One region of the Kribbella sp. NPDC055110 genome, then DNA from elsewhere that is predicted to be linked to it. Evidence: riboswitches for the same ligand, from Rfam matches in the RefSeq annotation. Region 1 holds a riboswitch; the other holds the start of a gene.

Region 1 (3,201 bases):
AGCCATCCGGCGGCCTGGCGGGCGCGCGCGAACGCGTTGTCGCCGTGCGTCGCGCGGCCGTCGGTCACGAGGACGAGGAGCGGGCGCCGGCGCGGGTCGCGGATCGCGGCGATCCGCAGTACCTCCGCCGCTTGCAGCAGTCCCTCGGCGAGCGGCGTACGTCCACCGGTGGGGAGAGATTCGAGCCGTCGTACGGCGGTCTCGACGCTGCCCGTCGGCGGCAGGGCGACTGTCGCGGCGGCGCCGGCGAACGTGACGAGCCCGACCGTGTCGCGGCGCTGGTACGCGTCGAGGAGGAGCGAGACGATCGCCGTCTTCACCTCGCCCATCCGCTTCTTCGTCCCCATCGAACCGGAGGCGTCGACGCAGAACAGCACGAGATTCCCCTCCCGCCCTTCCCGCACCGCGAGCCGCACGTCGTCCGCCCGCACCACCAGCCCGGGACCGCTCCGCCCGCGAACCTTCTGGTACGGCGCTGCGTTGCGCATCGTCCCCAACAGATGCGGACGCCCCGCCTCGCGCCCGATCCGGCCGCGATCCCCCACCACGCGCCCGACTTCGGTGATCGCCCGAGACCGCCGCCCGGCGACACCGGCTCCCGCGACCTGAACACTCAGCAGGCGAGCCTGGTACGGCGCGGAACTCCCAGCAACGTCACCGCTCGGGGCCGGGCCGGCCGACGGCTGACCGACGGACTGCTCCTCGCTTTCGGAAGTACCACCCTCGGAGGAAGCAGAGTTGTCGACTCCCCCACCAGGTCCGCCGCCTGGATCGTCCGGCCCGTCGTCGTCGGGGTTTTCGGGCGGAGTGCTGTTGTTGATGGCTTCTTCCAGCTGCTGGTCGTCCAGGCCGGGGGCGTCGAAGGGGTTACGGCGGCGGCGGTGCGGGAGGGCCAGTTTGGCGGCGGCGCGGACGTCTTCGACCTCGACGACGGTGCGGCCGGACCAGGCGGCGTGAGCGACCGCCGTACGGGCCGTGACCAGGTCGGCGCGCATCCCGTCGACGTCGAACGACGCGCAGATCTCCGCGATCTGGCGGAGCGCCGCGTCGGTCAGGATCACCTCGGTCAGCAGGTCGCGCGCCTTCACGATGCGTTCGGCGAGTTCGCGCTGCGCGCCGTCGTACCGGGCGACGAAGTTCTCCGGGCCGGCCTCGTACGTGAGCCGCGCGCGCATCACCTCCACCCGTACGGCGGGATCGCGGCTGGCGACCACGTCGACGGTCAGCCCGAACCGGTCGAGGAGCTGCGGCCGGAGCTCGCCCTCCTCGGGGTTCATCGTGCCGACGAGCACGAACCGCGCCGGGTGCGTGACCGAGACGCCGTCCCGCTCGACGGTTGCGCGGCCCATCGCGGCGGCGTCGAGGAGTACGTCGACCAGGTGGTCGTGGAGCAGGTTGACCTCGTCGACGTACAGCAACCCGCGATGCGCAGCGGCGAGCAGGCCCGGCTCGTACGCCGTGATGCCCTCCGCGAGCGCTTTCTCCAGGTGGAGCGACCCGATCACCCGGTCCTCGGTCGCCCCCACCGGCAACTCCACCAACCGCGCAGCGCGCACCGACCGGCCCTCCGCGTGCGGGCCGTCCGGGCAGGTGTGGTCCGGGTGGTCGGGATCGCAGGAGAAGCGGCAGCCGGGTACAACGTCGACGGGCGGCAGGATCTCGGTGAGAGCGCGGACGGCGGTCGACTTCGCCGTACCCTTCTCGCCGCGGATCAGCACACCGCCGATGGCCGGCGAGATCGCGGCCAGGATCAGCGCGAGCTGGAGGTCGTCCATCCCGACGATCGCGGTGAACGGGAAAGAATTCGACGGTCCGCTGAACGGAGCCCGCATCGGCGGTGGTCCCTTTCGTCGAGCGGGTGTCCACGCCCGCTACGGCCGGTACGCCGGCGCACGATGATCGCGCGCCTGCGGACGGCAGCGGATGTCCTGGCTTCCGAGATTCCTCCCGGTCACAGTGGCGGGACCGCCCCGGACTCCCAGCACGCTGGTCACCGGTGTTCCTCCACAGCCGTCGGCCCGATCATGGCACATCCGCCGGCCGGCTTCGGTAGGGGCCGGTGCCGAGGCGGGCGCGGACCTCGCCGAAATGCAGGTGGACGGCCTCTTCCGCCCGGTCGGCGTCACCCGAGGCGATCGCGTCGACCACGCGTTGATGCCGCGCCGCGGTTTCGCCCGGTGCCGCGGCGACGGTCTCCAGGTCGGTCTCGACAGCCCGGTAGACGTCCCAGAACAGGCCGACCAACTCGCGGGCCAGCGGGACGCCGGCCGCGTCGCAGATGTGTTCGTGGAACTCGCGGTCCGCGGTCGCCGCGTCCGGCCCGTCGACCCGCATCCGCTCGACACAGCCGGACAGCTTCTGCCGGAGCTCGCCGTCGCCGGTTCCCGCGGCGCGGCGGGTCAGCTCGGTCTCGAGAATCTCCCGGATCTCGAGCAGTTCCCGCAGTCGCTCGGTGCTGCTGCCGGATCGGGTGCGGAACAGCAGCCAGGGGTGCAACGCCGCCGAGCTGGCCGATCCGACGAAGGTTCCGTAGCCGTGCCGGATCTCGACGATCCCCAACGCCTGCAAGGCTTTGAGCGACTCCCGGACCGAGTTGCGGCTGACGCTGAAGTCGGTCATCAGCACGCTTTCCGGAGGCAGCGCGGCGCCTGGCTTGAGGTTGCGTTCGATGATCAGGTCGGCGATCGCGTTCGCCAGCTCGTCACTGCGTTTCGGCCGTGTCACTGCCACGACGCACCTCTCCTCCGGTCTTGACCGACCCGGAAAGGACTCTTAAAGTCGGCACTCATAGGACGTAGGACGTCCTATAACCTACCTCCTCTGAAGCTCCGCCACACCCCCTGCCGCTGGAGGCATCGTGAACCAAACAGGGTTCGACCGCCGCTCGTTCCTGAAGTACTCCGGTGCGCTCGGCGCAGCCGCGACGATCACTGGTGGATTGTCGGCCTGCAGCAGTGGCCCGGCCTCGACCGGAGCCGTCGGCGCCGGAGCGGACACCGGCCTGGTCACGGCGGTGATCGGCTACGGGAACAACCAGAGCTGGGACCCGACCATGACCGCGTCCGCCTTCACGATGGCGGCGATGCAGCACGTCTACGAGGGCCTGCTCGACACCGACCCGATCACCCGGCAGCCGTACGCCGCACTCGGCACGGAGGTGCCGTCCGACCTGAACGCCACGTCCTGGAAGTTCACCCTGCG
Region 2 (3,201 bases), on a different contig from region 1:
GACCAGTTGCCGGAGTGGTACGAGAGGTTGACGGTGGCCAGGGGGCGTACGTCGACGTGTCGGAGCGACTCGGCCGGCGCGTCGACGACGTACAGGACGATCGCGCGGACGACCGCCGGATGGACGATCGCCAGCGCGGAGCCGTGTTCGCGCGCCGCCAGATCGCCCAGCCAGTCGGCGACCCGCGCGAGTACGTCGTTCTCGGTCTCGCCGCCGCCAGGCGTGGCGGTGTGCGGCCGCTCGAGCCACGCCGCCACCTGCGACGGCTCGGCCGCGAGCAGCTCCTCCAGCCCGCGCCCGGTCCAGTCGCCGTACTCACGGTCCCGCAGCGCGGGCTCCACCACCGGGTCGAACCCGAGTACGTCGGCCGTGCGTACGGCGGCCTGCTCCGGCCCGGCGTACACGACATCAGCGGACAGCTTCAGCTCGCGCGCAGCCTCGACACTCGACGGATCCGGCTCGGCGTCACCACCGAGCACGAGTCCGCGCAACGCGGGCGTCAGGGCATGCGCGACCACGGTCAGCGCCTGGGGTGGTGCGGTCAAGCGGCAGCCACCTTCGATCGGATCGGCCGGCGGTCCACCGCGACCGCATACCCGAATCCGAGCAGGAGCCACAGCGTCGCCTGCGTACCGAGCGAGGCGAACCGGAACTGCCACAGCAGCGTAGCGGGGAACGTCTCCGGAACCTCGTTGATTCGCGGCAGAATCAGGTACGCCGCCACCACGGTGACGACCAACCCGACGACACCGCCCGCGAGCCGGGCGACCTCGCCGTACCGCGCCGCCCACCGGGACAGCGCGACACCGGCCCAGACCGCGAGCAGGCCGATCACGAGCGTCAGGAGATACGTGACCGTACGGCGCGTGATCGTGTCCGGATCACCGACCGCCGGTGGATTCGGCGGGTACTTGAGGAACGGGACCAGCACGATGCCGACGAAACCCGCCGCGGCCAGTCCGAGCGCGGCGTACGCGTCGTTCCCGGTCCGGAGCTTGCGGCGGAGCAGCGTGAACGCGACGGCGAACAGTCCGCCGAGCGCAACGCCGTACAGGCTGGTAGCGAGGAACAAGCCGGCCTTCTGGCCTTCACGGCTGACCAGCGGCTCTTCCTCCTCCGCCTGCACAGCATGGTCATGATCATGGGTGTGCGCGGCACCGGCCTCTTCGATCGCGATCGCGGCGTCGACACGCGACTCGCCCAACGCGTAGGCGAACGTTCCGGCCAACAGGCCGGCGAAGAGTCCGACGATCAGTCCGCGCACCAGGAGCGATCCAAAGGTGCGCATCTGATCTAGTGGCAGGGCACGCCGAGTAGGTGGCGACCATCGTGCATCAGCTCGTGCAGGTACATCCCCGAACGGGACACCGCACCCTGGTCGAACCCGACCAGATACGCGAGCAACAGCATCAGGCCGACGCTGAGCAGCGCGGCGGCAAGGAGCTTGGGAGAGAGAGCCGGTACGGCGACCGACTGGGCAGGAGCTGCCATTGAACTTGACCTCCTGGGGAAGTGCGCGTCCCCTTAGAAAGGCTGCGAGTGCCCGAGCGTCCTGACTTACGAGCCGAAACTCGATCACAGTGGCGCGGCCGCGCCGGCTTCTCACCGGCTTCCCTCATGGCACCGCAGGTTGACCCTCGAACCGTAGGGGCCCGCCCACCCCCCGGTCAACGCACCACGGCGCGCCGGTGACCTATCCCACCCGAGCCCACGCAGTGTGGACACCACGTCAGGGGTTATCTGACGCTTCGGCCCGATGCGTGCGTGTTGGTGGCGGTATGCGGGACTTGAGACAGGCCATGGGGTGCAGGAACCCGACATTTCCTGTCCCCACCCACCAGCGCCTGTCCCCAGTCCCCACCGCACCACACCACCGCACGCGCGGCTCGCACGCACCGCACCCGGTATGCACCGCCCGGTGAACCGTCCCACCGAACGGCCCGGACCGAGCGCGACAAGAGCCCGCGCACACGAGGGGATATCCGATGGTGTTGTGGCTTCTCTGTTGGTGTTAGAGGGGAGAACCCACCATTCGAGGGGATATCCGTTCTTGTGCCCGAGGTGGGGGTGTGGTGGTGCCGGCTGGGTGATCGGGTTGGTAGTGGCGTGGCGGCTTGCGGGCGGGGGTGATGTGCAAGGTCGACAGGTAGTGCACCGGCGAGACGGTGTACACGCGGGCACGTTCACGCTCAGGTGCACTACCCGGCCACCCGACATGTCCTGTCGAGCGTGCACATCACACCAAGCCCGGCACCGCCCTGGAACCCGTCGACCACCCACACCTCAGTCACAAGAGCCGGCTATCCAACCTTCGGTGTGGCGGCGGGCGCGGGAAGACCCTCCAGAAACCCGGGGCGCCGAGCGGCTGGTCGCATCTATCCTTGGGGGATGCCGTCCGCTCAGCACTTGTTTGCGTTTGCGATTACTGCGTTCATCATCATCGTTGTCCCGGGGCCTAGCGTGTTGTTCATTGTGGGGCGGGCGCTTGCGGTGGGGCGGCGGGAGGCCGTGTTGACGATGGTGGGGAACACGCTGGGCGCGGCGGTCCTGCTCGGCGGGATCTCGGTCGGGCTCGGGACGTTGATCGCTGCGAGTGCGATCGCGCTCACCGTGGTGAAGCTCGTCGGGGCGGCGTACCTGATCTATCTCGGCGTACAGGCGTTCCGTTCGCGGAAGTCGCTGGTCGAGGCGATGCAGGGTACGGCGAGGCCGAGCACTGCGCGGCGGACGATCCGGCAGGGGTTCCTGGTCGGGGTGACGAATGCGAAGACGGCGGTGTTCTTTGCGGCTGTGCTGCCGCAGTTCGTCGACAAGGGGGCTGGGGCGCCGGCGTGGGCGCAGATCTTGGTGCTCGGGCTGATCTTCATCGTGATCGCGCTCGGCTCGGACAGCGTGTGGGCGTTCGTGGCCGGAACGGCGCGCGAGTGGTTCGCTCGTTCGCCGCGCCGGCTCGAGCTGGTTGGCGGGACGGGCGGCCTGATGATCATCGGCCTCGGCGCGAGCATCGCGGTGACAGGGTCTAAGGAGTAGCGGTACGTCGGCCCGCGGGTACTCCGAGGAGTGCGAGCAACGCGGGGAGGCCGAAGGCGACGAGGTACGCCAGCACCGCGGAGTGCGGTTCCATTGCCGCGAACAACGATCCCCCGATCGCGAGGATTGTTGCTGTCGACAACGAGTCGCTGAGCTGCAGGGCAGAGCTGT

Evidence for each region. A riboswitch is a leader RNA that binds a small molecule or an ion and turns the genes downstream of it on or off. The one in region 1 is predicted to bind cobalamin.
Region 2: it holds a riboswitch for cobalamin, as region 1 does, so the genes downstream of both, ACWF0M_RS14630 (CbtB domain-containing protein) here and ACWF0M_RS11360 (putative cobaltochelatase) in region 1, are expected to answer to the same signal.

Annotation. Positions count from the first base shown of each region.
Region 1 is NZ_JBSGTS010000005.1:329,405-332,605, forward strand. It holds gene ACWF0M_RS11360 (putative cobaltochelatase) at 1-1,832, opposite strand, end outside; cobalamin riboswitch at 1,902-2,027, opposite strand; gene ACWF0M_RS11365 (FadR/GntR family transcriptional regulator) at 2,023-2,730, opposite strand; gene ACWF0M_RS11370 (ABC transporter substrate-binding protein) at 2,858-3,201, shown strand, end outside.
Region 2 is NZ_JBSGTS010000008.1:47,278-50,478, forward strand. It holds gene ACWF0M_RS14620 (histidine phosphatase family protein) at 1-545, opposite strand, end outside; gene ACWF0M_RS14625 (CbtA family protein) at 542-1,288, opposite strand; gene ACWF0M_RS14630 (CbtB domain-containing protein) at 1,294-1,491, opposite strand; cobalamin riboswitch at 1,525-1,653, opposite strand; gene ACWF0M_RS14635 (LysE family translocator) at 2,389-3,030, shown strand; gene ACWF0M_RS14640 (MFS transporter) at 3,020-3,201, opposite strand, start outside.